Regions from separate parts of the Virgibacillus saliphilus genome, predicted to be linked through region 2. Evidence: riboswitches for the same ligand, from Rfam matches in the RefSeq annotation. Region 2 holds a riboswitch; each other region holds the start of a gene.
What was found. A riboswitch is a leader RNA that binds a small molecule or an ion and turns the genes downstream of it on or off. The one in region 2 is predicted to bind S-adenosylmethionine.
Positions count from the first base shown of each region.

Region 1: it holds a riboswitch for S-adenosylmethionine, as region 2 does, so the genes downstream of both, KFZ56_RS15065 (LLM class flavin-dependent oxidoreductase) here and KFZ56_RS18575 (5-methyltetrahydropteroyltriglutamate--homocysteine S-methyltransferase) in region 2, are expected to answer to the same signal.
Region 3: it holds a riboswitch for S-adenosylmethionine, as region 2 does, so the genes downstream of both, KFZ56_RS13330 (methionine ABC transporter ATP-binding protein) here and KFZ56_RS18575 (5-methyltetrahydropteroyltriglutamate--homocysteine S-methyltransferase) in region 2, are expected to answer to the same signal.
Region 4: it holds a riboswitch for S-adenosylmethionine, as region 2 does, so the genes downstream of both, metK (methionine adenosyltransferase) here and KFZ56_RS18575 (5-methyltetrahydropteroyltriglutamate--homocysteine S-methyltransferase) in region 2, are expected to answer to the same signal.

Region 1 is NZ_JAGYHC010000001.1:3,125,014-3,132,745, reverse strand. It holds gene KFZ56_RS15080 (AAA family ATPase) at 1-2,355, shown strand, start outside; gene KFZ56_RS15075 (lactate/malate family dehydrogenase) at 2,446-3,414, shown strand; gene KFZ56_RS15070 (carbohydrate-binding protein) at 3,824-5,644, shown strand; SAM riboswitch class I at 6,001-6,108, shown strand; gene KFZ56_RS15065 (LLM class flavin-dependent oxidoreductase) at 6,328-7,701, shown strand.
Region 2 is NZ_JAGYHC010000001.1:3,892,400-3,900,131, forward strand. It holds gene KFZ56_RS18560 (DUF5683 domain-containing protein) at 1-24, opposite strand, end outside; gene KFZ56_RS18565 (CBO0543 family protein) at 241-759, shown strand; gene metA (homoserine O-acetyltransferase MetA) at 825-1,733, opposite strand; gene KFZ56_RS18575 (5-methyltetrahydropteroyltriglutamate--homocysteine S-methyltransferase) at 1,807-2,919, opposite strand; SAM riboswitch class I at 2,985-3,090, opposite strand; gene KFZ56_RS18580 (D-glycero-alpha-D-manno-heptose-1,7-bisphosphate 7-phosphatase) at 3,196-3,717, opposite strand; gene KFZ56_RS18585 (pyridoxamine 5'-phosphate oxidase family protein) at 3,786-4,208, opposite strand; gene KFZ56_RS18590 (hypothetical protein) at 4,374-4,583, opposite strand; gene KFZ56_RS18595 (hypothetical protein) at 4,665-5,006, opposite strand; gene KFZ56_RS18600 (helix-turn-helix domain-containing protein) at 5,110-5,460, opposite strand; gene KFZ56_RS18605 (O-acetyl-ADP-ribose deacetylase) at 5,621-6,175, opposite strand; gene KFZ56_RS18610 (YhgE/Pip domain-containing protein) at 6,286-7,732, opposite strand, start outside.
Region 3 is NZ_JAGYHC010000001.1:2,737,509-2,745,240, forward strand. It holds gene KFZ56_RS13300 (cysteine desulfurase) at 1-384, opposite strand, end outside; gene sufD (Fe-S cluster assembly protein SufD) at 384-1,691, opposite strand; gene sufC (Fe-S cluster assembly ATPase SufC) at 1,709-2,500, opposite strand; gene KFZ56_RS13315 (YuzK family famiily protein) at 2,762-2,926, opposite strand; gene KFZ56_RS13320 (MetQ/NlpA family ABC transporter substrate-binding protein) at 3,250-4,077, opposite strand; gene KFZ56_RS13325 (methionine ABC transporter permease) at 4,557-5,225, opposite strand; gene KFZ56_RS13330 (methionine ABC transporter ATP-binding protein) at 5,215-6,243, opposite strand; SAM riboswitch class I at 6,343-6,454, opposite strand; gene KFZ56_RS13335 (thioredoxin family protein) at 6,534-6,848, opposite strand; gene KFZ56_RS13340 (toprim domain-containing protein) at 6,859-7,212, opposite strand; gene gcvH (glycine cleavage system protein GcvH) at 7,432-7,732, opposite strand, start outside.
Region 4 is NZ_JAGYHC010000001.1:2,657,053-2,664,784, reverse strand. It holds gene KFZ56_RS12910 (ABC transporter permease) at 1-49, opposite strand, end outside; gene KFZ56_RS12905 (ABC transporter ATP-binding protein) at 49-849, opposite strand; gene KFZ56_RS12900 (ABC transporter substrate-binding protein) at 866-1,855, opposite strand; gene pckA (phosphoenolpyruvate carboxykinase (ATP)) at 2,136-3,722, opposite strand; SAM riboswitch class I at 3,915-4,020, shown strand; gene metK (methionine adenosyltransferase) at 4,227-5,438, shown strand; gene KFZ56_RS12885 (DnaA N-terminal domain-containing protein) at 5,967-6,377, shown strand; gene KFZ56_RS12880 (gamma carbonic anhydrase) at 6,624-7,139, opposite strand; gene KFZ56_RS12875 (tetraprenyl-beta-curcumene synthase family protein) at 7,211-7,732, shown strand, end outside.

The DNA of each region.
Region 1 (7,732 bases), 770 kb from region 2:
TTGGATGGGGAACTTCGTTTTTATGCTGAACAAATGAACACGGATCAGAAAAAGTACGAAGAAGCATATAAAGCTCATGATCAAAAGCAGACCGAATACCACCAGGCGCAAGCACTAAACGAACGATTTGAAGAACTAAGCCAAAAAGAGAACCAGTTGAAAGAATTACGTAACCAGACATCTTTATACGTCCAGAAGGAAAAACAGCTTGAAGCTGCAACACGTGCAAGCAACATAGTGCCATATGAAAAACAAATGAACGAACGACATGCAGAAGAAAAAGAAAAGAAGAAGATGTTACATGAAACCGAAAATGCAAAGAAGGCAGCTGACGCACGAGTTGAAAAGGTCCAAATTATTTACCAACAGGAAGAAGCGAAGCAGACGGAAAGGGAAGAAAACCGCAGACGCATCGATCGCTTGGAGGAACTTTTACCAATCGTCAAAGAAATAGATGTGAAAAAACAACAGGTACAAGAGCTGAAGAACAAAGCGAAAAATGCTGCGTATGAACTGCAAAAGCTACAAACAGATATCAAAAATACAAAGGCTAAAACGCAAAACGATAATGAACGGATCAAAGCAATGGATCGACAAGTTAACCAATTGCCGGATAAGCAGCAAAAATTAATGGATATGCGCGAGCAAGCAAAAGTGCTGATTGATTTTCTGGAATTAAGCGATAAGCAAGCCAAGCAGAAGAAGGAGGCAACTCGCAGGAAGGAAGCTTTTGAAAAACAAAAGGATACCTATACAACATTGGAGAAAGCGTGGCTTCAAGATCAGGCTCATGTTCTAGCAAGCCACTTGCACGATGGGGAGGCTTGTCCTGTTTGCGGAAGTCACGAGCATCCCAGAAAAGCGACAAGTGAGGCAGCAGTCACAACAAAAGAACAACTTGAAGCAGCAAAGCAGGTTTTAGATGAAAAAGATGAGCTTTACCGAACAGCAGCAGCTGATTTAAATTCCACTACAGCACGAGTAAAGGAGAAAGAACGTGAAGTCGCTTCCTATTCTGTTTCGCTTGATGCGGCCTCAACAACGAAAGACAAGATCGTTGAAGAAGGAAAACGGCTCAAAGTAGAAGTAGATGAGCTCCAAACTATAAGAGAAAAGCTTGCTACATACAAGGAAGACTATGAACAGGCACGTGAAGTTTACGAGCAACTAGAAGCAAAAGAAAAACAGGCTGAGAACGTGTACCAACAAGCGAAAACAACTTATGAAAAAGAACAGGCTGTTTATCAGGAAAGAATGCAGAACATTCCAGAGGAAGTAAGGGTGTTAACTGTATTAGAACAAAAGATAAAAGAAGCGCAAGAGCGAAAAACGCAAATGGAAAAAGCTTGGGAAGATGCTCAAACCAAACTTCAGCAAGCGAAAGAGGAACAGACCAAAGTCGCAAGCAATCTAGTGCATGTAAGCAGACAAGTAGAAGAAACAAAAGCGAAACGACAAAAAGCAGATCAACAATTCACCCATATGTTAATCGATGCGTCTTTTGACGGCGAACAAGTGTACCAACAAGCGAAGATGCGGGAGGAAGATTGGCAACAGTTGAAGGATGATATCGAGCTTTTTAACCAAAATCGATCTACATTACAGGAACAGGTAACGGAATTAAAAGCGGCACTAAAAGATAAACATTATGTGGATTTACAAGGCTTGCAGGAACAATTGAATGCATTAAAACAAGCCTATGAAGCAGCGTTTAAAAAATGGAATCAGTCCAAAGAGTATCACCGGGAAGCGGACGCCTTGAAGGCAAGCATTATGGATGCAAATGCGCAAGCTCGAGAGACAGAAAAACGCTTAGGTGTCATTACGGATTTATATGACGTTATCAGAGGACAAAACGATCGGAAAGTTTCATTTGAGAGGTATTTGCAAATCGAATATTTAGAGCAGATTATTGATGCTGCTAATCAACGCCTGAGGCGCCTGTCCAATGGCCAATTCTTCTTAAGTCGAAGTGACCGTCAGGAATCTCACGGAAGACAGAGTGGGTTAACACTTGATGTCTATGATGCATATACGGGGCAAACGAGGGACGTCAAAACATTATCAGGCGGGGAAAAATTTAATGCTTCTCTATGTTTAGCACTCGGCATGTCGGATGTGATCCAAAGTTTTCAAGGGAATATTTCAATTGAAACCATGTTTATTGATGAAGGTTTTGGTACACTGGATGAGGAATCATTGAATAAGGCAATCGATGCATTGGTTGACCTGCAACAATCAGGTAGGATGATTGGGGTTATTTCCCATGTGCAAGAGCTAAAAACCATTTTTCCGGCAGTATTAGAGGTGAGTAAGACAAAAGAAGGGTCAAGTCGGACACGGTTTGTGGTGTGAGTGGGAATTTTAGGCGAGGACTGTCCTTCTTTGCGCTAACGGCTTAAATAGTGACTTGACTTTTTAGTTAAAAAGAAGGAGGAAGTAAGAATGAAACATAAACTTGCAGTAGTTGGCATTGGGCATGTAGGCTCTTATGTACTTGCCGATGCGATGAAAATCGGGTTGTTTTCAGAAATCGTGGTAATTGATCAAAATAAAGATATTGCATTTGGAGAGGCGTTGGACCAATCCCATGCCACCGCCCTTCCCTCCATGACAAACATTGATGTTTATGCTGGTGATTATGAAGATGTCAAGGATGCTAATGTGATTATTATTGCCGCAGGTCCGAGCATCATCACAACCGAAGAAAATAAAAAACCGGATCGGGCTATGCTTGCAGAAGAAAACGGAAAGAACATCCGTGAAATCATGGCAGGCATCACTCAACATACAACGGAAGCCATTATTATTGTCATCACGAACCCACTAGTTACAATGGTGTATATTGCTGAAAATGAATTTAATTACCCGGAAGGTCGTGTTTTTGGTACAGGAACGATGCTCGATTCTGCACGTTTGCGTTATGTAATAGGATCAAATTATAACATTGCCCCCAATAGTGTTACGGGATATATGATGGGAGAGCACGGGTTGACTGCATTTCCGGTTTTTAGCCGTCTGAATATCCATGGGTTTGGCGAAAAAGAATTGGACGCCCATTTCCAAGGGAAAGAACCCCTTGATCGAAACGTATTTAGTCAAAAAGTTGTTAACGGCGCGTATGATGTCCTAAATGGCAAAGGGTGGACCAATGCAGGGGTTGCTCAAGCAGCCATTACACTCGCAAAAGCCGTTTTGCTAAATGAACGCAGCGTTTATCCTGTGTGTACGACATTGAACGGACAATATGGGTATGATGGCGATATTGCACTAAGCATGCCATGCATCATAGGTGAGAACGGAGTGGAACAGCAATTGGAAATTGAATTAGATGAAGCGGAAATAAAAATGTTGCATGAATCTGCTGCTTATATCCAGCAGACAATGAAAATAGCAGGAACAGGAAAAAGGTAAAGAGGGAACCAAAGGAACTCTTCATCACATTTATGGTTGACAAAATAGATTAACTGTTGATATCGCGCCCGTTACGGAAGTGCACTACGCTTGTCCTCCCCTCCTTTACAGAAGATTTGCTGATTGGCAAGCAGAAAAGGGGTTTTCGCGTTTTCTTCCAGTATTTGTATTTAGTTTCGATCGCATATTTATTCATTTAATTTCAGCCATGGTTTTTAGTGTTGATCTAATTCTTTTTGTTGGCGGATTGGGTATGCTCCCTTTCCGCCTTCTTTTTTAGAAAAAGAAAATATTCTCAACCTTATATATTAATTATATTGAATATATGATATGTTTAATATGATTAAAAATTTTTAAACGAAAGAGAGGTGCACCCAGGACGTAAAAAATATACAGGAGGAATTTAAACGTGAAAGGATTTATACAAGTAATTTTGGCAGCTCTTTTCATGATTGTGCCATTGAATCAAGTTGCCAATGCGGAAGAAACAAATTGTGATGTTGATAAGTGGTTGGAAGAAAGCATTTATACAGAAGGGGACCACGTTTCATTTGATGGGGAGATATATGAAGCCAAATGGTGGACCCAAGGTGAGAAACCGAGTGATTCCGGAGAATGGGATGTATGGACATTGGCCCCCGAATGCTCCAATGATGGGAAAGAAAGCCTGTCCGTTTGGGCAGAAAAAGACACATATGAAGTTGGAGATCGGGTTCAACATGAAGGTGCTATTTATGAAGCCAAGTGGTGGACACAAGGTGAAAATCCAGAAAGTTCCGGAGAATGGGATGTGTGGGAAAAAGTAGATCAGCATGACTTACGTGTGATGTCATTTAACATTTGGACTGGCGGTATAGATGAAACTGTCCATGCTATCGAAGAGGCAGATGCCGATATTGTTGGCGTTCAAGAAGAGGGAGGACTTTTGGATCAATTAGCGGATGAACTTGGTTATTACGCGGACTACAATCAAGAAATCATTAGTCGTTATCCGATTATTGATGTTGGTCACCCTGATTATGTTTATGTTGAAGTTGAACCGGATGAAGTGGTAGCGGTAAGCAATGTTCATTTATTGCATGATCCATATGGCCCTTATGACATAAGAGATGGATTCACAGTTGATCAGGTGATTGGTAATGAACGACACCATATGATGGAAATGCGGTCCCGTTTTGACTCATTAACAGCATTGCAAAACGAGGGTGTGCCGGTATTTCTAACAGGCGATTTCAATGTCCCTTCCCATCATGATTGGACCGAGGAGACAAAGGAAGAAAATTTCAATACGGTAGTTGAATGGCCTGTTTCGAAACAATTAGAGACGCTTGGTTTTCGGGATTCTTATCGTGAAATTCATGAAAGCCCTTTAGAATTTCCGAGTTATACGTGGACACCGGGATATCCCCCTGGGAATGTAAACGAGGATGAGGTTCATGATCGGATTGACTTTGTTTATGCGACTGGATCTTCTATTACAACGAATAGTGAAGTGGTGGGTGAGGTCGGACCATATTCTGATATTGAATTGGATAATTGGCCCTCTGATCATCGCTCTGTCGTCTCAACGTTTACTTCCACTTTAGTGTCTGCGCCAGAAGAGGAAGTAGCTACCTCACAAATGGAGTATGAGATCGGAGAAACCATTGAAGTGAATTTTTATGTAGACGATCAGCCTTCCGAGAAAGATCAAGTCGCTATCTATCCGAAAGGAAGCGATCGAGAGGAAGATCCTATGCTCTGGGCCTATACCGGTTCCAATAGTCAAGAACCCGGGGAGGTCAAAAACGAAGGTACAATCTTTTTTGACGAGGAATCTGTCGTCTCCAGTGAATGGCCACTTCCTGCTGGAGAATATGAAGCTGTATTTCTGGCTGCTGGAGATGAAGAAAGAGCAACAACTTCCTTTAAAGTATTGGAATCAAGTGAATCAGCAAGCTTAAATGTGGAACCTAAGCAAAAATACGGTGAACCAATTAAAGTAGAATGGGAAGATGCTACTGGTTTTCCATATGATTGGGTGGGAATTTACCCAATCGACGAGTCACCTGACGATACAAACTCCTTACAGTGGCAGTATCTAGGAGGAGAACGTCAAGGTTCACTGTTCTTGGATGGTAGCTGGGGAAATACAGATGTGCTTGAACCGGGAGAGTACCGTATTTATATGTTTGAAAATGATGGTTATAGCATTCTTGCATCTACTGAAGTTACAGTGGTTGCTGAATAATAGAGAGGAGGTTGGGACAAAACAAACGTGTTTCATTAAAAAGACGAACATTATCAAACTTAGCGTAGGAAATATGCGGAGACTCCAGCGGGAGAAAAGGCATAGGTGAGACGCCGAAGTGCGATAGCAATCTTTTTTGCGAGGAGTGCTGCCCCTCGAAGCCACTTGCAATACGAAGCGCACAAGGGGGATCACCAGCCGCCCCAAGGTGCGCGAAGTATATTTCCGAAGTGATGTATGTTCGGAATTTATTTGTTAAAAATACTTTTGTCCCATCCTCATTTTTTATTAATTTCGTACTTGACAGTTTTTTCTGTATCCGTTATGATGTGTAGAAATCTTAAAAATTGAATAATTCCTTATCAAGAGTCGGGGGAGGAACTGGTCCTGTGATCCCGCAGCAACCGTTACGTAATCGTAGCACGGTGCTAATTCCAGCAAGCATTTCGCTTGAAAGATGAGACGTGTGTAAATAAATTTTAACCTCTTCCTCATCGGTAGAGGTTTTTTATTTGAAATTGTGCTAGCTGGTATTTCTAATGTGATACACGTATCTTTTAAGCCAAGTAATTCAATGAGAAAAGTAGTATTCATTTTAGGAGGTGAGCAGATTTAATATTTAAAACAGACCATACACAGGTAAGGGGTCATTAAAATCTATGAAAAAAGGAGTAGTTTGCTTTATGACAAAACAAATACATTTGAATGGATTCATCCAAAATTCACCTTCTCCGCATTCCATGGGATTATGGAAACATGAGTTGGATCAGGGAACAAGCCATAACAGGTTAGCTTATTGGACAGAAACAGCCCAGATTTTGGAACGTGGAAAATTTGATGCGTTATTTATTGCCGATGTACTTGGCACATACAGTGTTTATGGAAACAGCCATGGTGCGGCTGCTCGGCATGCAGTCCAACTGCCAGCGCATGACCCGTTAATCCCAATTTCGGCGATGGCTGCTGTCACGAAAAATCTGGGTTTTGCGCCTACGATCTCTGCGACCTATGCACAACCTTATTCACTAGCGCGACAGTTATCAACGCTTGATCATTTAACTGAAGGCAGAATTGCGTGGAATGTGGTGACATCGTATCTGGAAAGCGAAGCAGTTAACCTTGGACTAAAGACTCGTCTGCCCAAGGAACTTCGCTACGACCGTGCGGACGAATTTTTGAATGTTGTTTATAAGTTATGGGAGCACAGCTGGGACAATGATGCAGTTGTTCATGATAAAGAAAATGATACCTATGCAGATCCGGATAAAGTACAGTTGATCGATCATGAAGGTGAATTTTTCAATGTGCCGGGTCCTCATTTAGTAGAACCGTCACCTCAGCGCACTCCGGTTCTTTTTCAAGCAGGGGCTTCTCCAAAGGGGAGAGACTTTGCTGCCAAACATGCCGAAGCGGTGTTTACCAAAAATCATTCATTGGAAGCTTTAAAAGCTTATGTTGCCGATATACGAAAGCGGACAGTGGAGCAGGGTAGGAGACATGAGGATGTACTTGTTTCTCAGTTGATTCTTCCAATTATCGGATCTACGGAAGAAGAGGCTTATCGAAAATATGAAGATTTGACCAATCATGTCAGCTTTGAGGGTACAGCTTCTCTTCTGTCTGGTCATACTGGAATTGATTTTTCCAGATATGATCCGGATCAGTACATTGAAGATATCGAGACAGAAGCGGTTCAGGGAAATTTAGATCTATATACGAAAGACCCGAATAAAAAGTGGACTCTACGAGAAGCTGTTAAAAATCATGGGCTCGGAAATGGTACCGTTAAATTTATTGGAACACCTGAGCAAATTGCGGATCAAATGGAGAAGTGGTCGAAAGAAGGAGATGTGGATGGGTTTACGATTGCTCAAGCTTATTCACCGGATACTTATCGTGAGTTTGTTGATTATGTAGTTCCTGAATTACAGGAACGTGGTATCTATCGGGAGGAATATGAAGGAAAGACCCTAAGAGAAAATATGTTTGGAAAGGGTAATTTCCATCTGCCGGATAATCATCCTGCGAAAAGCGTTGGCATAGTTCAGTCAGAATAATGGACCAAGTAAGATTCAACTAATTAAGGAA
Region 2 (7,732 bases):
ATTATCTTCGGTATATTTTTTCAATAAAATGACCCCTATTACGAAATTTATCTATCTTTTATAATCTTTCCTTTAAAAGAACGTTTATCCTAATACATGCAAATATGAAGGACAGGTTCCTTGTCCCATTCAACTGGTAACTGGGACAAGGAACCTGTCCCTGTGTCCCATGTATATCTTTTATGGAAAAACATACCCTAAGGATTAATTCACATCTGAGGAAAGGTGACATGCTCGGACATGCAAATTATTGAAAGTCAACAACAGTTCGTCCAAATTCAAAACCACTATTTTTTTGAGTATGTTCTATTCTCTTATCAGTGGTGGCTTCTGCTGCTTATTACTGTCGGTCTTTGGGTCTTTTGGGCAATCGTCGTGGATAAAAAAAGATGGAATGCTATATTGCTGGTCGGATTAATGGCGAGCATCATCGCGTTGCTGTTAGATGAACTAGGGCTTAACTTAACCTTATGGACATATGCCCACCAACTTGCGCCGTTTACAAATAAACTACTCACCGTCGATATCGCCATCATTCCAGTAAGCTATATGCTCCTGTATCAATATGCTAGAAAATGGAGGCCCTACCTTATCACACTTGCCGCATTATCGCTGTTTGCCGTAATCATAGCCGAGCCCGTTTTTGAGTTATTAGATATTTACATCTTGCTTGGATGGGAGCATTGGTATTCTACACCGTTTTACTTTCTGATTGGTATTTTTGTGAAATGGTTCGGAGATAAAGTGGCTGGAGATTAAGGGAATGAGCATATTCCATAACAAAAGCGAGTGGCAACATTCTTGCGCCACTCGCTTATCCTAAGCTAATCCCATTGAAAAGGAGTTTGCTGGTATACATAGTAATTAAGCCAATTATAGAAAAGCAAATGTGTATGCGACCGCCATGTGTTCGGCGGCTGTTCGTTTGGATCATTGTTAGGAAAATAGTGCTCTGGAATGCTGGTATCGAGCCCTTTCTGATGATCGCGTTCATATTCCTCGGCAAGCGTATTCGCATCATATTCCAAATGGCCGGTAATCATAATATGTTTTTCATCGTTGGAAATGATGATAAACGCACCAGCCTCACGTGATGAGGATAGCAACGTCAAGCGCGGATCCTTTTGAATGGCTTCTATTGAAATAGAGGTATACCTGGAATGCGGGGCACGAAAAACGTCGTCAAAACCACGCACCAGCTTTATTTTAGGACCAAACACATGATGCTCATAAATGCCGAATAATTTTTCCGGAAGCTCATATTTACCAATCCCATAATGATAATACAATGCAGCTTGGGCTCCCCAGCAAATATTCAAGACAGAGGTCACGTTTTCCTTCGTCCATTCCATGATCGCTGTTAATTCCCCCCAATAGTTTACATCTTCAAATGGCAAATGCTCAATGGGGGCTCCGGTAACAATCATCCCATCATACCGGCGACTTTTAACATTTTCAAAGGTTGTGTAGAATGTATCCAAATGGGATTTGCTAACATTTTTTGATTCATGAGTCCGCATTCTTAAGAAAGTAATATTAACCTGCAAGGGCGTATTGCCCAATAAACGCAAGAGCTGTAACTCTGTTCTTTCCTTTTCCGGCATTAAATTTAAAATGATAATGTTAAGTGGGCGAATGTCCTGCGTCTTTGCCCGGTCTTCATCCATAACAAATATTTTCTCTTGTTTTAATAATTCCGTCGCAGGTAACGCTCTCGGTATGTTTATAGGCACTGACATCTCCCCCTTCTGCGTTGGTATGCGATGAAAGAATATCCAACGTTTTCAATGAACCTCGGGCACTTGTTTAATGCCACACTTCTTCAGCAATTTTTACTATATGGCGAATCTTATCCCATTGCTGATCTTCTGTTAAATTGTTACCTTCTTCAGTCGATGCAAAGCCACATTGCGGACTGAGACAAAGGTTATCATAGGATAGGTAACTGGCCGCCTCAGCAATCCGCTCTTTGACTAAATCTTTACGTTCCAGCTTTGGAAATTTGGATGTAACTAAACCTAAAACAATATACAGATCGTCCCTGTTTATATGTTTCAGCGGTTCGAATCCACCGGAACGCGCGTCGTCAAATTCGAGAAAAAGTCCGTCAACATGAAGACCGCCGAATATCGTCTGTGATACCTTATCATACGGACCTGAACTGAAATAATGGGAACGGTAATTCCCCCGACAAATATGCATGGTAACCAGAAGATCATCCGGACGTTCGGCTATCGATTCATTAATCACACGTTGACAAATTTTTTGCAATTCGAAAGGCTCATACCCTTTCCTGCGAATCGATTGTTCTCCCTCTTCCGATAAAAAGGAAGCCCATGACGTATCATCAAGCTGTAAATAACGGCATCCAGCATTATAAAAGGCCTGAATCGCTTTTTTATAGGCATTGATCAAATCCCTCAACAGATCCTCCATATCACCGTACACTTCATCATCAATCACCGCTCGCATGAAGAGCATATTCGGACTTGGAATGGACTGCTTGGCAACATGATAGTCGCCTACCTTCCCTCGCAAAAATTTGAAATGATCCAGAAAAGGATGATCTTCATTAAAATCAACGTTTCCGATGACACGAATCCCGCGTGCTGTCGTTTCTATACCATCGAATTTCAAGCCTGTATCTGCTTCAAATCCTTCCACACCTGTTAGTTTTTCCAAGAAGTCAAAGTGCCACCAGGAACGACGAAATTCCCCATCCGTAATCGACGTCAGTCCTGCTGCCTTCTGCTTTTCAACAAGGTTGCTTATCTCTTCATCCTCGATGATACGCAACTGCTGGGCAGAAATCTCCCCTTTCGCTTTTTGGACTCTCGCCTGTTTAAGACGTTCCGGTCTTAGAAAACTACCTACATGGTCTGCTTTAAATGGCGCCTTGTGCTCTAATTTTGTTGTCATTATATCTGCTCCCTTTAAATTAAAAAAGCTTCTTCGATGAAGAAGAAGCATTGTTATGCGATATCTTCTTATCTCCCAAGTTTCCTCAACTTGCTAGAAGTAGCACCTTGTTAACATAACAGGTTGCTGAAGCGTCATTGGGCTTAGTCCCTCAGCCTCTCTTAATAAGAATCATTACTGAATTATTTGAAATTACTGTAGCAATCATAGCATTTCTACAGATAAAAAGCAAGGAAGCACGGATAACCCTCACCATATGAATAGCAAAGGGCAGCGTCACCCTAACCACTTCGCAACAGAAATAAGATCCGGAAAAAACATGTCTGCATCTGCTTTCGTCTCTTGCCGATTTCCAATAATCATTGTTTTTAATCCTGCTGCCTTCCCTGCTTGAATATCCGACGCGCGGTCGCCCACCATATAACTTTTCTCTAAATCAATATCATGTTTTTTCGCCAAATCCAAGATCATTTGCGGATTTGGTTTACGATATGCACAATTCGCGTGTGGTTTGTGGGGGCAATAAGCGATATCATCCAGTCTTGCACCGAATGTGGCTAGATCAGCTTCCATTTTTTTATGTATCGCATACAATTCTGATTGTGACATCAAGCCAAGTCCAATTCCTCCTTGATTCGTTACGACGAAAACTTTAAATCCACGCATATTAAAACACCTAATCGCCTCTCCAACCCCATCCAGCAAATAAAAATCCTCTGGTGTGTTCACATACTTCACCCGATTCGTGAGTACTTCATTGATGACACCATCACGATCTAGAAACATACCGATACTCATGACTTTACCTTCTTTCCATATAAACATACCCATTTCTTAAAAACCAATGCGTATGTTTATCAACTGAATCATAACTCCAATTCCTTCGGAGCCTCTCCCTTTTTATTCATGACCCGTATAGCGATTGGATTGATCTCCAACAATACAAGTTCCGGATCTTCCGGGCCTTCAAAATAAAGTTTCATCGTATCATTCCAGAGTTCCTTTTTCAGATCATCCGAATTCGTAAAGGAAATCTTTCCTTCATATTCCACATATTCATCCCCAAACCCTTCACCCTCATATCCAAGCAGAATATGGGTGTGAGGATTCGCTTTGATTTCCTCTGCCTTATCCGTTTCCTTACTTGTTAATGTGTAAAGTGTGAAACCTTCATTGAAAAACGTCATATACCTTGAATGGGGCTTATTATTCTTTACGGTTGCCATTGGTCCAACGTAGCTTCCTCTTAAAATTTTATCAATGGTTTCTTTGATCGCCTGTTGACTCATTTATATCCACTCCTTTCAATTGCAGATAAACATAGTATTTCATTCATCATCGAAAAATAAACATCTATCCGCCAGAAGCACATATCATTACGTAATGATGTGAGAAAAAAAGAAGTAACCACTCTCCTTAAGGTTAGCGATTACCTCTAAATAAATTATCCCTTCTTATTCATCCTCAACAAGTCTTGCTACATCTTCCCCGCACTTTTTGCATTTTCCCTTAAGCAATATTCCGTGTTCGTCATCATGCATGTCATAATCAATAATCGTGGTTTCTGTGCAATTGACACAAAACACATTGCTAAGTAGTCGCATTTGGATATCCTTCGGGATTTTAGACCATTTTTGCGCGGCTTTAAAATCAGTTACTGACATTTTAGTTGAAGCCTCCAGAAATTAAGCAGTTTAGTATTAGCAAGTTATAGACAATTCCGCAAAAAAAATGCCCATACCCGTTCATCGATTTGATACCTTAATCTTTGCCTCAAATCTAGCAATCAACGCAAAAATATATGCTGTATTTTTCGATACGTAGGATGCTTCTTTTCTTACACCCGGTTCTCCGACACTCCACCGATCATAAAAAACGTGGACGCGTTCAAATTCTTTGAAACTAATTTTTCTTTCTTTGGATATCTTGACACTAGGCTTTTGAAATGTGGCAGGTTTAATAATTAACGTGTCGCCTGCAGGAATCACAGCAAACCATAGCGGTTGTTGGTTATTTTTAGGTACGGTGTGTATCTCAAACTCATAATTCCGCTTTTGTATTGTATTCCATACCTCGAATGCGTTCATTGGCAGCCCTCCCGTAAACTGTTGTATCTATCATAATACATAAACCTGATCGTTTTCAATCATGAACGGGAGGAAGGGGATAAAGTATCCTTTCTCCTTCCCCTTATATAGCCATATTACCTTTCATCAGCCTTCTTGCCTTGATATAGGCTATCGCCTCATCTATCTCCTCGTCACTCAATTTAATATCATCCACGTATAAGTCATAATCCTTCAGGTCATTTGCATGCTGTAGGCTTATCCCTGATGATTTTGTCTCCTCACCTAACAAATAGTTTACGTCTACACCAAAATAATCGGCAATTTTATTAACATGACTTTGAATTGGTTCTTTTTTACCAAGTTCATAACTCCAAATAATGGTTTTTGCAAAATGTAATTCATTAGCCAGTTCTTCTGAAGACAATCCTTTTTCTTCCCTTAATTGTATTAATCTTGCTGCAATATTGCTCATCTGTTTCACTCCATTTATTTTTTCTAAATATTATATTTATTCCTAGTGTATCATAAATTGGCAGAAAGGTGTAGAATTACCCACTCGATATTTGAAAAAGTTACATGGATGGGGATATAAAAACCCCCCAGTCTCCATCTTGACTGGGGGTTTCCTTGTACTAATTCCTACGTTGTTTTTCCATCTCCTGTTTGTAAACCTTATAATCCGCTTCCGAAAACAAGGTCATTCTAACTAGGCCAAAAGAATGGCGGCTTAAAAAATCGATGATGGTACCTGTAGCAACTTTTGCCGCTAACTCCACCGGAAACCGATACACGCCTGTTGAAATCGAAGGGAAAGAAATGCTTTTCAGCTCCTTTTCCATTGCGAGATCAAGTGCATGGCGATAGCAATCTGCCAGCAGCTCCTCGTTATTTGTGGTATTGTTATTCCAGACAGGACCAACCGTATGAATGACATGCGCAGCGGGCAGGTTATATCCTTTGGTTAGCACTACGTCGCCCGTGGGCAAATATGCACCATCTAAATCATCGGCACGAACTTTCCTGCATGCCTCAAGCAATTCCTTTCCTGCTGCTTGATGTATCGCGCCATCTACCCCGCCGCCACCAAGAAGTGTGCCGTTTGCTGCATTGACAATAGCATCTGTATGCTGTTTGGTGATATCTCCCACGATTAGTTCAAACTCGTTTTCGTTGATTGTCATTTTCATACTGATTTCACCTCACGTGATAGAATCATTCGATTAGCTTCACAAAAGTGGAAGGTACTACTTTCGCACCAAGAATAAAGATGCAAGGGAGCATTCACGCTTTCTAACCATCAATGAAATAGCCCTGTTTCTTTCGATTTTTCCACTAACTTTTTGGTTTGCTTGTTAATGGGTTTCTTTAAGAAGGCACCAATAAGGATAAATCCTATACCAAACATCGATAATACTGCTAGGTCATATGCCACTTTGGTCCATATAATTCCACCCAAAGCTTCCCGCATCAAGTCAACAGCATACGTGAATGGAAGGAATGGGCTGATCATTTGGAAGAACTCAGGTAACAAGATAACCGGATACGTACCACCTGAACCGGCAATTTGTAAGACAAGTAACACAATAGCCATTGCTTTTCCTACATCACCAAACACAGATACTACCGTATAGATAATGGACATAAAGACAAGACTGATAAACAGTCCAAACACAATGAACCATCCAGGATGGGCAAACTCCACACCCAACAGGAAAATGTCCCCTGAAGTTACAACCAATGTCTGCAATAAACCAATACCGGCAAAGGTCATCAATCGACCAAAATAGTTTTCCCTCATGGTGAACGTTTCCGCATCATGCGGCTCTGTAGCCAATAGAGAAATAAGTAATAATCCACCAACCCATATCGCTAATATCGTATAGAAAGGTGTCATCCCTGTACCATAATTCGTAACGGGGAAAACCTTATTCTCACTCAGTTCAACTGGTTCCTCAAAAAATCCGCTTTCCGCTTCCGGATCATTTTGCAATAATTGAATGATCTCATTAATGTCTGTTTCATCCTGAAGGTTGCGTATTCTATCCGCTAGCTCTGTCACCTTACTATACACATATGGGTACTCTCCAAGCACGGACTCTAACGTCCCCTTACCTTCTGCCAGATTATCATCTGTACTGTCCAGAATCCCTTCCACTTCCGGAATGGTGTCCTGAATTTCCACCAAAATTCCTCTCGCATCAGCTAAGGTTGTTTTAGCCTGAGCCACTTCCTCCATGACCGTTGGTTCAATGGTTTCCTTGTACTCTTTTACAAAGGCATCAATATTCTCCGACGTTTCCTCTGCTCGCTCTTGAAGATCCCCAACTACTGTTTCAACTTCATCCCTTTTTTCATCAATAAACGCATCAACCGATTCGCTCTGGGCTTGCACATTTTCCAACTGTGTCTTTAAATCCGCTAATTGCTCAAGCGCCTGATCAATACGCTCTTCATTTAATTCGTTATCTTCATTCGAATCGTCTTTTCCATTTGATTCATTATCCTCGTTCGATTCATCTTCATCATTTGATTCGTTATCTTCATTTAATGGTTCTTGATTATTTTGTTCCTGAAGCTGCTGCAGGCCATCTTCCACTGTTTCAATCGTTTGAATAGCCTCATTTACATCTGTATTAATTTGGTCGGTAAGCTGCTCCCCGTTACTAAAATCAAACTCCGTTAATTGAATATCCTGAATAAAATTATTCGTATTCGTTGCAATACCTTGTACCCGTTCAAGGTCC
Region 3 (7,732 bases), 1.2 Mb from region 2:
CCATGGAATAATGTTACTGTGATGTTCCATTGGCGTGATCACAATTTCATCCCCGGGGCCTGTATTTTCACGTCCATAGCTGTAAGCAACGGTATTAATTCCTGTTGTTGTTCCACGGTTGAAAATAACTTCAGCAGTACTCCCCGCGTTAATAAAGCGGCGTACTTTATCGCGGGCGCCTTCATACTTATCTGTTGCCCTTGAGCCCAGTGTGTGAACCCCCCGGTGCACATTCGAATTGTCCTCACGATAATATGCATCAACCGCACGAATGACAGATTCAGGCTTCTGGGAAGTCGCGGATGAATCTAAATATACTAAAGGATGTCCATTAACTTCCTGATCTAATATCGGAAATTGCTGCCTGATGGCTCCTACATCCATTAGTATACCTTCCTTTCAATGAGTTGAGTTAATTGCTCTCGAACAGATTCAATCGGCAATTGATTAACAACTGGTGCAAGGAATCCAAAAATAACCAAACGCTCTGCTTCCGCTCTCGAAATCCCACGGCTCATTAAATAATACAATTGTACCGGATCAACGCGACCAACAGATGCTGCGTGACCAGCTTCAACATCATCTTCATCAATTAAAAGAATGGGGTTTGCGTCACCACGTGCTTTTTCACTCAGCATTAACACTCGTGATTCCTGTTCCGCGTTAGACCTTGATGCTCCATGCTCAATTTTCCCGATTCCATTAAAAATGGATGAGGCTTTATCTTTCATTACACCGTGCTGTAATATATGAGCTTCTGTATCTTTTCCAAAATGAACACTTTTCGTTGTAATATTCTGGATTAGACTTCCGCGACCTACGGTAACGGTTTTCGTATGACCTGTTGAATTGTCACCAATTAAGTGTGTAATATTTTCAAAAACCGTATTTCCATCGTTCATTTCACCTATTGCCCAATCGATAGATGCATCCCGGTATGCTGCCCCGCGACGGTTCGTGTAGGTTGTTGTTCCAGCTGCAAAATTATCGACACCACCAAATGAAACCTTAGCATTGTCTAGGGCGATAACTTCTGTAACTACATTAGCGATTGTTTCCTGTTCATGATTATGGGAGATATAATTCTCTACATAAGTTAACGAACTACTCTGTTCCGCTACAATCAGTACATGGTTAAACAAGGCCACCTCTGGATCTTCCTGCCAAAAGATTGTCTGTATAGGGGCTTCTATTTCAACGTTTTTTGGAACATAAACAAAGATTCCACCATTCATCAATGCAGCATGCAATGCAGTCAAACGATGCTCATCAACGGAAACAGCATCTTTCATATAATATTTTTTCACTAAGTCTCCATGTTGTTGGAGTGCTGTGAAAATATCGGTAAAAATTACCCCTTTATCTTTTAATTCCTGGTTGAGAGACGCATATGCAACCGAGTTATTACGCTGAATGAATAAGTTTTCCGGTGCATTATCCTGATCAAGAAAATCCTGTATTTCGGATGGCAAATCATTAATGGATGAAATGGATTCACCTTCTGCCGTATGTTTAAAGCGACTGAAATTCCATTTGCCTATCTTTGTTTTTTCAGGTTTAGGCATTTCAAGCGTATCTGTCAGTTCTAGAGCTTGAAGGCGTAAGGAACGCATCCATTCCGGTTCATTTCTAGCTTGAGAAAACTGTTCAATATAGTCTTTGTCATATGGTCGTTTTGTTTCTACAGTCATCTTACCCCTCCTAACGTTTAAGCTTCTTGGCCTTCGCCTACGGTTTCGTCTTCAATGCCTAGTTCTTCTTTAATCCACTCATAACCTTCAGATTCCAATCGCTGCGCAAGTTCTGGTCCACCTGATTTAACAACGCGACCTTGCATCATAACGTGTACCTGATCCGGTGTGATATAATTTAACAAACGTTGATAGTGTGTAATGATTAAGCAACCGAAATTATCATCACGTAGTTTATTAATCCCTTTGGAAACGACTTTTAATGCGTCAATATCCAGTCCTGAGTCAATTTCATCCAAAATGGCAATTTCCGGTTTCAATAACATTAATTGAAGAATTTCATTACGTTTCTTTTCTCCGCCTGAGAATCCCTCGTTTAAATAACGTTGTGCCATGTTTCTGTCGATTTCAAGGAAATCCAACGCATTGTCCATTTCTTTAATAAATTTCATTAAAGGAATTTCGTCACCTTCCGCGCGACGTGAATTAATCGAAGAGCGTAAGAAATCAGATGTTGTTACACCACTGATCTCACTTGGATACTGCATACCTAGAAATAAACCTGCACGAGCACGCTCATCTACCTCCATAGCCAGTACGTCTTCCCCATCAAGGTGTACACTTCCTTCTGTGATTTCAAATTTCGGGTGTCCCATAATTGCAGACGCGAGTGTCGATTTCCCGGTACCATTCGGTCCCATTACTGCGTGAAATTCGCCACCATTTATCGTAAGGTTTACACCTTTTAATATCTCGTTACCTTCAATGGTTACATGAAGATTCTTGATTTCCAGTGTTGATCCTGCCATTGTGATACCTCCAACTACTATTATTTTTATTTCGAATGGGTATGTATTCCATTCTCAATCTATTCTCATTACAATCTTATATCATTTTGAATTTAATATCAACTCTTTTAGGCTATCAAGTTAATGAGCGTAAGCAACTTTAAAAGGTCCATATCTTCTACAATTGTATCGCTTTTCATTTAGAAGTACAAAAAATACAAATACTGATGCTCGAATGATAAGAGCATCAGTATCCAATGGTACCATTATAAGTTACTATTTTTAAAGTTGGCTTTCGAATTCAGCGGACAAATGTTTACATTGAACATATTCTTGTTCTCTACGTTTCTCAACTGCAATGCGTTTATCTAACCTTCTCTCGTATTCGGCATAACCAATTTTATTCGACTGCTGCATTGCTTTCTCCATTTCTGGAGTATAATTCATCCTTATTCCACTATTAATAGTGAACCATCCTTTCGCTTGATTACAAAAACTAGTTTAACACAAGGACAGTTTCAAAAACAAAGGGTGAATAGACGCGTCAGTAATAATTATTTTGTATATAAAAGGCTGAAAATATGTTAGTCACCTTTCTCCATTAACATGTTTCTAATTGCTGGCTTATTCTATAAAATGCTCCAGATTTGCTACAAGATGTTTTAAGATCACCGAAAGATCAACGAAACGAAGTCCAAAGGTGTGACGAACTCAACCAACATGGTCCTTTTTATTCTTCTTTTGAATACATACTTATAATGCACCTAAAATTAATTATCTCCGCCAACCGGAACCACGGCTCCATCGTATGTTTCTAAGATATAGTCTTGTATCTCATCTGATTGCAATACGTCAACCAGTGTGTTCAATGTTTCATCTTCTACATCTTCCGAACGGACTGCAATCACATTCACATATGGAGATTCATCACCTTCAATAAAAAGCGCATCCTCTAATGGATTTAAATCCGCATCAATGGCATAGTTTGTATTGATCGCAATCAGTGCATCTTCTTCAGCAAAATATTGTTCTGGTAAAAGTGCCGCATCAACATCTGCTGAAAACGTCAGGTCATGCGGGTTTTCCTCAATATCGCTTACTTCTGCTTCCACTTTATCTACATCTTCATCCAGTGTAATCAATCCTTGTTCTTCAAATAATGCCAGAACGCGACCATGGTCAGCGACAGAACGACTTAAAATTACCTCTGTTCCATCTTCAATGTCATCAATACTGGAAATGTTTTGCGAGTAAAGACCCATCGGTTCAATATGAATGCCGTCAATGTAGTCAAAGTCATACCCGATTTCTTCTATTTGATTCTCTAAATAAGGAATATGCTGGAAGTAATTTGCGTCCAGATCCCCGCTTTCCAAATCATCATTAGGCAGTACATAATCTTGATACTCTTCAATAGTAAGGTTTATTCCTTCTTCTTCAAGAAGTGGCTTTGCTTCTTCTAAAATTTCTGCATGTGGTGTACTATTTGCTCCAATAGTAATTTCTGTCGTTTCAGAATCACCCGATGAATCTCCACCACCACAAGCTGCCAATACAAGCACTACTAATACAGATAGAAACAGTAAAGTCTTTTTCATAATAAAAATCTCTCCTTTTTTCTTAACCCTTTTCGTACGTTTTATTGCTTTTAAATCTTCACAATTGATATAAACTGCGACGTAGTGTGCAATATTTGCCACCGTCCGGGATCGTTACGGGCAATCGCGGACCTTAGGGCACGGCCTCAGCCTCCTCGGAAGAAAACTGCTTCCTGCGGGGTCTTCGGACACGTGCTATTCCCGCAGGAGTCGATTGCCCTCCACTCACCCGGACTACTGACAGCATGAAACTGCTTCGTTAATAATACAGTAAACTCACTGCCAGCGGAGGAAATACATGTAGACTCCTGCGGGAGGCAAGGCCTAGGTGAGACCTCGAAGTGCGTTAGCATGAGAGGGCTCACCAGCCGCCCGCGGAAAGCGAAATGTATTACCGGAGCGGGGGCATCATACTTCAAGTTACGTCGCAGTTTATATATTTTGTAGTATAAAGAAACAATTTTTTAGAAAAACAGCCTTTATCTTTTATCTAATTTATTGGAAATAAAGTCTCCAATGAATTGGAAAATGAATACAATGATTACAATTAAAATGGTACAAACTAACACTACATCAAAATCACGTCGCTGAAACCCAAAAAAGTATGCATAATCGCCTAAACCTCCAGCACCGATTACGCCGGCCATAGCCGTATAACCAATTAAGGCTATTCCAGTAACCGTAATTCCTGACACCAATGCTGGCATCGATTCCGGCAAGAGAACACGAAAAATAATAGTCCGTGTTTTCGCTCCCATGGATTTCGCTGCTTCAATCACTCCTTTATCCACTTCTTTGAGTGCGATTTCCACGAGCCTACCATAAAATGGTGCGGAACCAATAATCAATGCAGGCAACGCAGCAGAAGGGCCACGAATGGTTCCAATGAGGAAGTCAGTGAATGGGAATAACAATAAAATTAAGATAATAAATGGAATGGCTCGAAACACATTCACAATCGTAGAAACGATAAAATGAAAAACCGTATTTTGCCACATTCCATCTTGTGCTGTCAGATATAAGAGTAATCCTAAGATGATTCCTAAAATGACCGTTCCTGCCAGCGCAATCAATGTCATATAAAACGTTTCATAAGTTGCAACCACCAAATCCTGAATATCCAGATTCGAAAAGAAATCAGTTAGCATCACGTACAACCTCCACTTCTACCGAGGTTTCATCACGAATATAAGTTGTAGCCTTATCCGTTTCGACTGTATCTCCCACAACCTGTACGAATAACGTCCCGTATGCACCAGCTTGCGTCTGTGTTATTTTACCTTGGAGTATATTTATGTCGAGATCGAATTTCCTAGCAAGTTGACTTATCAAAGCCTGATTTGTCGTCTCACCAATAAAATGAAGCCGTATTATCCTTCCTTGCTCATACGTATGGATTAAATGAGAGATGCTATCATCCTCATTCGCACCCATAACCTGTTCTACGAATTTCTTTGTCACAGGTTGTTTTGGATGCAGGAACACGTTTAATACATCTCCTTGTTCCACAATTTTCCCTTCGTCCATCACCGCAACTTGTTTGCAGATTTTGCGTATAACATGCATTTCATGAGTGATCAGGATAATGGTCAGGCCCAGTCGCTGATTAATATCAACCAGTAAGTCGAGGATGGAATTGGTCGTTTCCGGATCCAGTGCGGAAGTTGCTTCATCGCAAAGTAACACTTTCGGATTGTTTGCTAAAGCACGAGCAATGCCTACACGCTGTTTCTGCCCCCCGCTTAGCTGAGATGGATATGCATTTTCTCTTCCAGAGAGTCCTACCAAATCAATGAGTTCCCGTACACGTTCCTCGCGTTCCCCCTTTGCAACACCAGCTATTTCTAGTGGAAATACAATATTATCCGTCACCGTACATGACCAAAGCAAATTGAAATGCTGAAAAATCATTCCAATCTCCTGCCGAGCCAAGCGAAGCTCTTTGGCATTTAATTCCGTTATTTCCCTATTTTCAATTTCTACGCTACCACGGGAAGGATCTTCCAAACGATTAAGCAAACGAACGAATGTACTTTTTCCGGCCCCACTATAGCCGATTACGCCGAATATTTCGCCTTCTTTTATGGTAAGGGTCAGATCATCCACAGCTGTTATTTTCTTATTGTTTGTTGTAAAGTATTTACTCAAACCCTTAATTGAAATCACGTCTCATCCTCCTTTTGATACAAGTTTCGAATGCCTTGCTAAACATAAATAACGTCCTTCTGTAAGAGAACAGAAGGACGTTATAATTTTACCTTCGTTCCCTCATCTATCAAAGAATTACACTTTGCAGGAATTGGCACCTTTCAGACATAAAAATGTCGAGGTTGCCGCGGGTTCGTAGGGCCAGTCCCTCCACCGCTCAAGATAAGAGATACATTTTCATTTTATTCATCAATGATATAGATCGTAGCATGCTATGCTTTTTATGTCAATTCTATTTTCTCTCTCAGTCAACTCTTCACAAATAACTCAGGCTTATAATCCGTTAGATACGTATAGATATTTGCAATAGAGTGAAAAGCATAGATTTTTTCTTTTATCTCATTGCCTTCCTTAATTAAGAGACATGGAACACTCTCAATTTGCTGTTCTTGCATAAAAGTAGCATGTAGGGATGCATTCATCTTATAAAAAATGTCTTCTTTATGCACGGATTCTATTTTCGTTAACATTGTTTGTGCCAGATGACATGTGCCACAAAAAGGGGTGTAAACAAATAATAGATAACGTTCTTGCTTTAACAGCTCATTTGTTATTTCTTGCAAAACTACCACCCTAAACTAAAAAAATTGGATTCACCGCAAATCCCGTACGCACCAGAGCAGCAGCAAGCATGTGTCCAGGAGTTGTTGCTACTTCGCGGTATTCACTACTGACATATAAATGTTTGGCAAGTGGAAGCTCCCGCCTCAATTGTTTCCGTAATTTTATGCCTGCAGGGTCTTCATCAACCATGATAAAGACATCTTTATTATCCAAATCATAGGTTTCCAGAAGATCATCAAAACGCTCAACACCAAGTGTACCATTTGTGCATAGAATCGTGACATCTTCTGTAAGAACCTTCTTGATTTCTCTTTTATCGGTCAATCCTTCAACAATAATAACTTTATTTGTTTCATGATCCATGATCCCACAACACCCCTGATAAAATCAACCAAAAAAGCTTCTATACATGTGTTTATGATCAAGCTATTTCTAAACGATCCTTGCTTTTACACCGTCGCAGTTTCGATCATTTGTGTAAAAGCTACAATACGTGAAAAAAGCTGTGATACAAATAAGGCTGACTATACAACTATTTTCATTGTTGTAAATCAGCCTGTCTTTCGTAACTATAAGCACGAATTAGCTTTCATCTTCGTCCGTAATCGCATTATATTGTTCAGACGTTAATAGGCGATCAAGCTCCGATTCATCAGATGGTTCAACAACAACCATCCATGCTTTATCATACGGAGAATCATTTACGAATTCTGGACTATCCTCCAAATCTTCGTTTACTTCCACAACTTTCCCGCTTAACGGCGCGTATAGTTCAGAAACCGTTTTAACAGACTCAACGCTTCCGAAAGGCTCATCTAATTCAATTTCGTCCCCTACCTCCGGAAGTTCCACAAATACAATATCTCCCAGTTCATCCTGTGCA
Region 4 (7,732 bases), 1.2 Mb from region 2:
ACTGATTTTTGTAGGATTCATAAAGATGGTAATCGGATTTCGTTTCCATTATTTTCTTGACACCACCTTTGATTCGGATGGATCTGTATCCTCATGTTCCAAGGTTTCCCATATTTTATCGAAGAGGATTTGATATTTGGGATGTCTGCGTACGCTAAATGGTTTTTCATCACGCAATTCAATAGGAACTTCGAAAATTTTATCAATACCCCCTGGATTGGCCTTCATAATACAAATACGGTCAGCCATGGCAATTGCTTCTCCTATATCATGTGTAACGAGAACCGTTGTTTTATGATACATGTTTAGTAAATCGGATACTTGATCCTCCAATTTGAGTTTTGTTTGATAATCCAGAGCTGAAAATGGTTCATCTAATAGAAATATTTTCGGGTCATTAATTAATGTTCGAACAAGTGCAACCCGTTGACGCATTCCACCTGAAAGTGCGCTAGGGTAAGCATCTGCGACGTTTGGAAGACCAACGTTGTTAAGTAATTCTAATGCTTTTTCTTTCGTTTCCGCGGTGTTGTCGTTGTTGATTTTAGGTCCTAATAATACATTGCTCATGATTGTTTTCCATGGAAATAAATAGTCCTGCTGTAGCATGTAGCCAATTGCTAATTCGGAATCACTTATCGGTTTCTGCTGCAAAAGTACATGCCCGGAAGTTTGCTTCATAATACCTGCAATTATCGATAGGATTGTTGATTTCCCACAACCGCTTGGGCCGAGCAGAGCTACGAATTCACCTTCTTTCACAGATAGTGAGATATTATCCAATGCTTTTGTAAAGCTATGTTTAGAAAAGTAATGATGCGTTACTTGATCTAAGGTTAGAAAAGACAAAATAAAACCCCCTTCCTTAGTTAGTAGTGACTTCCTCGGCAATTTCCGTATTTACCAGCTCCTGGTATGGTACATCTGCTGGGAGTTCGTCTGCTTCTTCCATAATAGCCTTTAGGTTATCCCATTCTTCTTCATCCATGGTTGGATCTGTCGAAAAGGAATCCTGATTTTTATAACGATCGATTGCTTGCGCTAACATATCCACTTCGGTATCCTCGAAATAAGGCTGGATGACTTCTGCGATGTCCTCAGCATTATTTTCCTGTACCCACTGCTGTGCTTGATAGATTGCACTTGTAAACTTGCTGAGTACCTCTTCATTCTCATCGAAGTAACTTTCTTTCGCCATATAGGAAGTGTAAGGTACTTTCCCGGACTCTTCCCCGAAGGAAGCAACAATATGGCCGTTCCCTTCTTCTTCAAAAACACTTGCTGTTGGCTCGAATAATTGGACATATTCATAGTCACCTGATGAAAATGCTCCTGGGATATTGGCAAAATCAATATTCTGGTTTAAATTCAAATCAGTATGTGGATCAATATCGTGACTTTTTAATACAAATTCACCAACCATCTGCGGCATACCACCTGTACGCTGTCCTAAAAATTCGCTTCCTCTAAGTTCATCCCATGTAAAGTCAGGATTAGGTTCCTTGGCAACAAGAAATGTTCCATCTGTAGCTGTTAATTGTGCAAAGTTAACAGCATAATCCTTGGAATCTTGCCCATATACGTACATAGAAGTTTCCGAACCGACAAGGGCAATATCAGCACCATCTGATAACAGAGCTGTCATTGTTGTATCACCACCCCATGTAGTCTGCAATTCCACATCCAACCCTTCTTCTTCAAAGAATCCTTTTTCAATGGCAACATACTGCGGTGCATAGAAAACGGAACGGGTGACTTCGGCAAGTTGAATAGACGTATTTCCATTTGAATTACATGCGGAAAGGAAAAGGAGCAGCATAATTGAAATAACAGCGATAAGCTTTGTTTTTTTCATACAGTTCGACCCTTTCAATTTCAGTAATGATATGTCAAAACAGTTTATGATTTTCGGAAAAAATGTGTGAATGCCTAGTTTGAGAGATGAAAATTCTCTAAGAGAATCAGGGAAATATCAACCGGAGAATATGGGAGTTGACTGGAGTTAGAAATCAACTTGGGAGCAGAAATAGAAAAAAACCGAACTCCATTAGGGAGATCGGTTGTCGCAAGCGGTTTTGCACGCTGCGCTGTTTCATATATAAATAAAATCCTTTGGGATAAGGAAACAATACGTTTTATGCTTTATAGATTGGTCCTGCCTGCTTAATAGCGTTACTTGCCTGTGAGAATTTCGCGAAGTTCTCATGAAATTTCATGGCAAGTGATTGAGCGGCAGCTGTATAAGCATTTTTATCTTCCCATGTTGTTTTTGGAACAAGTACGTCATCAGGTACCCCTGGTACGTGTAGGGGAATTTCAAGACCGAAAATCGTATCTTTTGTTGTTTCAACATTGTTCAATTCGCCCTCTAAAGCGGAATGAATCATGGCACGGGTGTGCGATAATTTCATTCGTGTTCCAATACCATAGGGCCCGCCGGTCCAGCCAGTATTGACTAAAAAGACATTAGAACGATGGTGGTCAATTTTTTCTCCCAACATTTCTGCATAAGTGGATGGTGCCAGAGGAAGGAATGGCGCCCCAAAGCATGCTGAGAATGTAGCTTGAGGTTCTGTCACTCCGCGCTCTGTACCTGCTAATTTACTTGTGTATCCACTTAAAAAGTGGTACATGGCCTGTTCTTTTGTTAATTTACTAACCGGCGGCAAGGTCCCGGAGGCATCTGCTGTTAAAAAAATAATCGTATTCGGATGACCAGCCACGCTTGGCTCGATAATATTATCGATATTGTCCAATGGATATGCTGCTCGTGTGTTTTCTGTTAAGGATACATTATCATAGTCCAAGCACCGTGTTGCTTCATCGATCGCTACATTTTCCAATACGGATCCAAATCGGATCGCATTAAAAATTTGAGGTTCCTTCTTCTCAGATAGATTAATACACTTTGCATAACAGCCGCCCTCAATATTAAATACACCGTTTGGACTCCACCCATGTTCATCATCACCGATTAGCCTGCGGTATGGATCAGCAGATAATGTTGTTTTTCCAGTTCCCGAGAGGCCAAAGAATAAAGCAACATCGCCTTCTGGTCCAACATTCGCTGAACAATGCATTGATAAAATATTTTGCCTTGGCAATAAATAATTCATAACCGAAAAAATAGATTTTTTTATCTCCCCAGCATATTCCGTTCCACCGATTAAAACGACACGTTTTTTAAAGGAAATAATTATAAACGTCTCTGAATTGGTGCCGTCAATTGCTGGATCTGCCTTGAAATCCGGTGCTGATACTACTGTGAATTCCGCTTGATGTGAGGCAAGTTCCTCGTCAGTCGGGTTAATGAACAGTTGGCGGGAAAATAAATTATGCCATGCATATTCATTAATGACTTGAATCGGTAGACGGTAAGCAGGATCCGCTCCAGCAAATCCCTTGAATTGATATAACACCTCTTTTTTCTCTAAATACATGCATACTTTTTCATAAAGCTTATTAAAGGATTCCTCGTCGATTGCTTGATTAACGGGTCCCCAATCAATAAAGTCTTCACAAATTTCATCCTTAACAATAAATTTATCTTTTGGTGAACGTCCAGTATAGGTTCCTGTTGTTGCGCGAACAGCTCCAGTTTCAGTAAGAACACCTTCATTTCGTGATAATATATTCTCGACCAATTGTGAAACAGCTGCATTTTGCTTCAGGTTTTTATGAGAGGATATAGTTTTGAATAATGTGTTCTCTAACGTTTTCATATGAAATACCCGCCTTCCGATGTTTTTTAATATAACATTATCATATGCATCAATTCACAAATAGTATAACACATTTATTAAATTAGTCCATACTATTCAAGAGTTTTTTTCGAAAATTTTACTTCTCCTCCTTGAGACTATCTAGTTGACAGAAAAGATCTCTTTCGATAAGCTAAATTGCGAACGGATACTCTCTTATTCAGAGTTGGTGGAGGGACAGCCCCGATGAAACCCAGCAACCATCACTGCGGTGAAAAGGTGCTCACCTGATGCAAGGACACTCCTTGAACAATAAGAGCGAAAGGATACATACCCTTTCCTCATGATTGTAGGAAGGGCTTTTTTATAAGATAAGAAGGTAAAACCGCCACTTTGCGTGGCAACATTGAGCCACTCGTGATGCGCGGGCGCCCTGCGCCTTTGTTCGTTTGGTACTTTGAATAATAATATGCATAGAATGATAAACAGAGTTCCGTAACATCATTAAAGGGAGGATTTAGCCGTATGGCTGCAAATCGTCGTTTATTTACATCTGAATCTGTAACAGAAGGGCATCCGGATAAGATCTCTGATCAAGTGTCAGATGCGATTCTGGATGAAATATTAAAAAATGATCCACATGCACGTGTTGCTTGTGAGACAACAGTGACGACAGGACTTGTGTTAGTATCAGGAGAAATCACAACCAGTACGTATGCAGATATTCCGGCTATTGTTCGTCAAACGATTAAAGATATAGGGTATACGAGAGCAAAGTATGGATTTGATGCTGAAACTTGTGCGGTATTAACCGCAATCGATGAACAATCACCAGATATTGCAGGTGGCGTTGATACTGCACTAGAGGCACGCCAGGGGAAAATAAGTGAAGAAGAGATAGCTTCCATTGGTGCAGGAGACCAAGGGCTAATGTTTGGTTATGCATGTGATGAGACCGAGGAGCTAATGCCATTACCAATTTCTCTTGCACATAAGTTAGCTAAACGCCTGTCAGACATGAGAAAAGAAGAAGTTCTTGCCTATCTGCGCCCGGACGGAAAAACACAAGTAACCGTTGAATACGATGAAAAAGATAACCCAATTAAGGTGGATACGATTGTTATTTCAACACAACATCACCAAGACATTACAGGAGATCAAATTGAAAAAGATATCATTGAACATGTAATTCGCCCGGTTGTTCCTGGGCATTTATTGGATGAAACCACGAATTATTTCATCAATCCAACAGGGCGCTTTGTGATTGGAGGGCCTCAAGGGGACGCAGGATTAACAGGTCGTAAAATTATGGTAGACACATACGGTGGATACGCCCGTCATGGAGGAGGAGCATTCAGTGGGAAAGATGCAACGAAAGTAGATCGTTCGGCAGCATATGCAGCTCGTTATGTGGCCAAAAATATTGTTGCGGCTGACTTGGCTAAAACGTGTGAGGTACAGCTCGCCTATGCTATAGGTGTTGCGGAGCCCGTTTCTATTGCGGTCAATACATTTGGTACCGGCCTTGTCAGCGAAGAAAACTTCGTGGCAGCTATTCGGGAGATATTTGACTTACGACCTGCCGGGATTATTCGTATGCTTGACTTGCAAAAGCCAATTTTCAGAAGTACAGCTGCCTATGGCCATTTTGGCAGAACAGATATATATTTTCCTTGGGAAAAAACAGATAAGATTGCGGAATTAAAGGCATTGGCGGAAAAATATAACAACGTTTAGAATAATACCATACGGCTGTTGGGGCCGTATGGTATAACTTTTAGGTAAGGAACGAGGAATCTAGATACCATAATATAAGCGATTTTTAATTATCTTACTTTTTAGTATACTACAGTCAGAAATACACCTCGGAAAACCCCATATAAAACTATGAGGGAGGTGCTAATATACCCCTAGCTTCTGGTCAAGGAAAGCCTACAGATTATATCCGACATGACCAACTATTCAAGGAATGGATACTACAGGTGAAAATAGAATTCTTGAGGATGTTAGTGACAATGGAACTAGATCCCGCGAAACAACGGCTTATCAATGTTTTCTTGAAATATATTTAAAACTGAATGAAGAGGAGGAGACCGCATTGATGGATGAAATCAAATAAATGGCCGAAGCGGATAAAATTATGTAGATCCTAATTTCCTATGAGCAGAAGGGAATTGAGAGGGGGAAAGAAAGCGGTAAAAAGGAAAGTCTAGCATTATAGTAATAAAGTGTATAAAAACAGCCAAGTACAAGGGAGATTATGAAATGAAAAATGAAATTTATATTTGGAATGAGGTACTGGATTATATTAGGGAGCAAATTAGCCTGCCATCTTTTGATACTTGGATTAAAACTAGTAGGTTAAAGATTGAAAAAGATGGCTGGAATATAATTTTGTCAAATGAATTTGCTAAGGAATGGGTAGCGTCGAACTATCAATCTCTCATCAAGGATGCCATCTATGAAACAACAAATGAACTGCCCGAAGTAAAATTAATCGTTGAAGAAAAGCCTGTGAGGTCATTTCATGCAGGTAATAGAACAACCAGCCTATATAATCGAAACCGATCCGAGTATAGTGAATCTGTTCGTTTAGATCGCTTGGAAAAAGAAATAGAAAATATAAAAACAAAATTAGATAAAATTATGAATATGTTAGAACGCAATTCAAATTAAGAATGACGATAAATGAAAATGTGTCGATCATAAATGCTGAATCCGGAAATTTAGGTAGCGAACTCCACGACCGGGAGAGAAGCATTTCAAAACGGGAGACGGCCGTTTCAAATCGGGAGGGGAGGACTCCGAAACGGGAGGGGACCTCTTCAAACCGGGACATCCCCCGCTAAATCGGGAGTGAGGCACTCCGAAACGGGAGAGACTCACTCCAAACTGGAAGACAACCCGCACTAAGCCAACGCCCTATAAATCCGTATAATTCCTATAATACTGTCCTTTTTCTACATATGATTTTCTTATCCGCTCCATTTCAGTATAATCCTCTTCCGATAAATCACGTACAACTTTTGCGGGTCTACCCATCGCTAATGTGTATGCAGGGATCTTTTTCCCTGGAGGAACCAGACTTCCTGCACCAATAAATGCATGTTCCTCCACCTCAGCCCCGTCCAAAATAATTGACCCCATACCGACTAATGCGTTTTTACGGATGGTTGCGGAATGTAAAGTAACCTGATGGCCAATGGTTACATCATCTTCAATAATTAAGGGACTATTTGGACTTTGATGAAGCATGGATAGATCCTGAACACTAACTCTTTTTCCTATTCGTGTTGGTGCAACATCTCCGCGAATAACAGTTTTAAACCATATACTAGACGCTTCGTCAATGGTTACATCGCCATTTATCATCGCATCTTTTGCGATAAATGCTGTTTCATGAATGGAAGGGGTTATATGTTTATAATGGCTTATCATTTGAATCCTCCTAGGGTAGTATGGTGATATATATAGTATAACAAAAAGTTCCATGAATGGAGAGAATGACTTTGGCAAAGCGTATACCTACAACGGCAGTGTCTTTAATGAACGCTGTATATCGGAGAATTCTTCCAGCCGTGGATGAGGAATTGTCCCATTGGAAAAATCGCGCGATTCAAATCCCAAACGCGGAGCTTCGGACGCAGGCACTAGCAAGTATAGAAGCGAAAAGGTTCCACTGTCAGGGAGGAGCTGTGTATGCATTGCTTGCGGATCATAATGAGAGAGAAGCCATCCGCTTTATTGTGGCCTATCAAACGATAAGTGATTACTTAGATAACTTATGTGACCGGAGCACATCGATGGATCCAGAAGATTTTCGGTTATTACATGAGGCTATGCATGATGCTTTGACACCAGGAGATCCGATTAAAAATTATTATGAACGGCGGAATGAGCAACGAGATGGGGAATACTTGGCTGATCTTGTTCGGACATGTCAAAAAATGTTGCGAAAGCTTGATCATTATTCTGTCATAGAAGATTACGTGATGAAGTTAGAGGGATTATATGCTGATCTACAAGTGCAT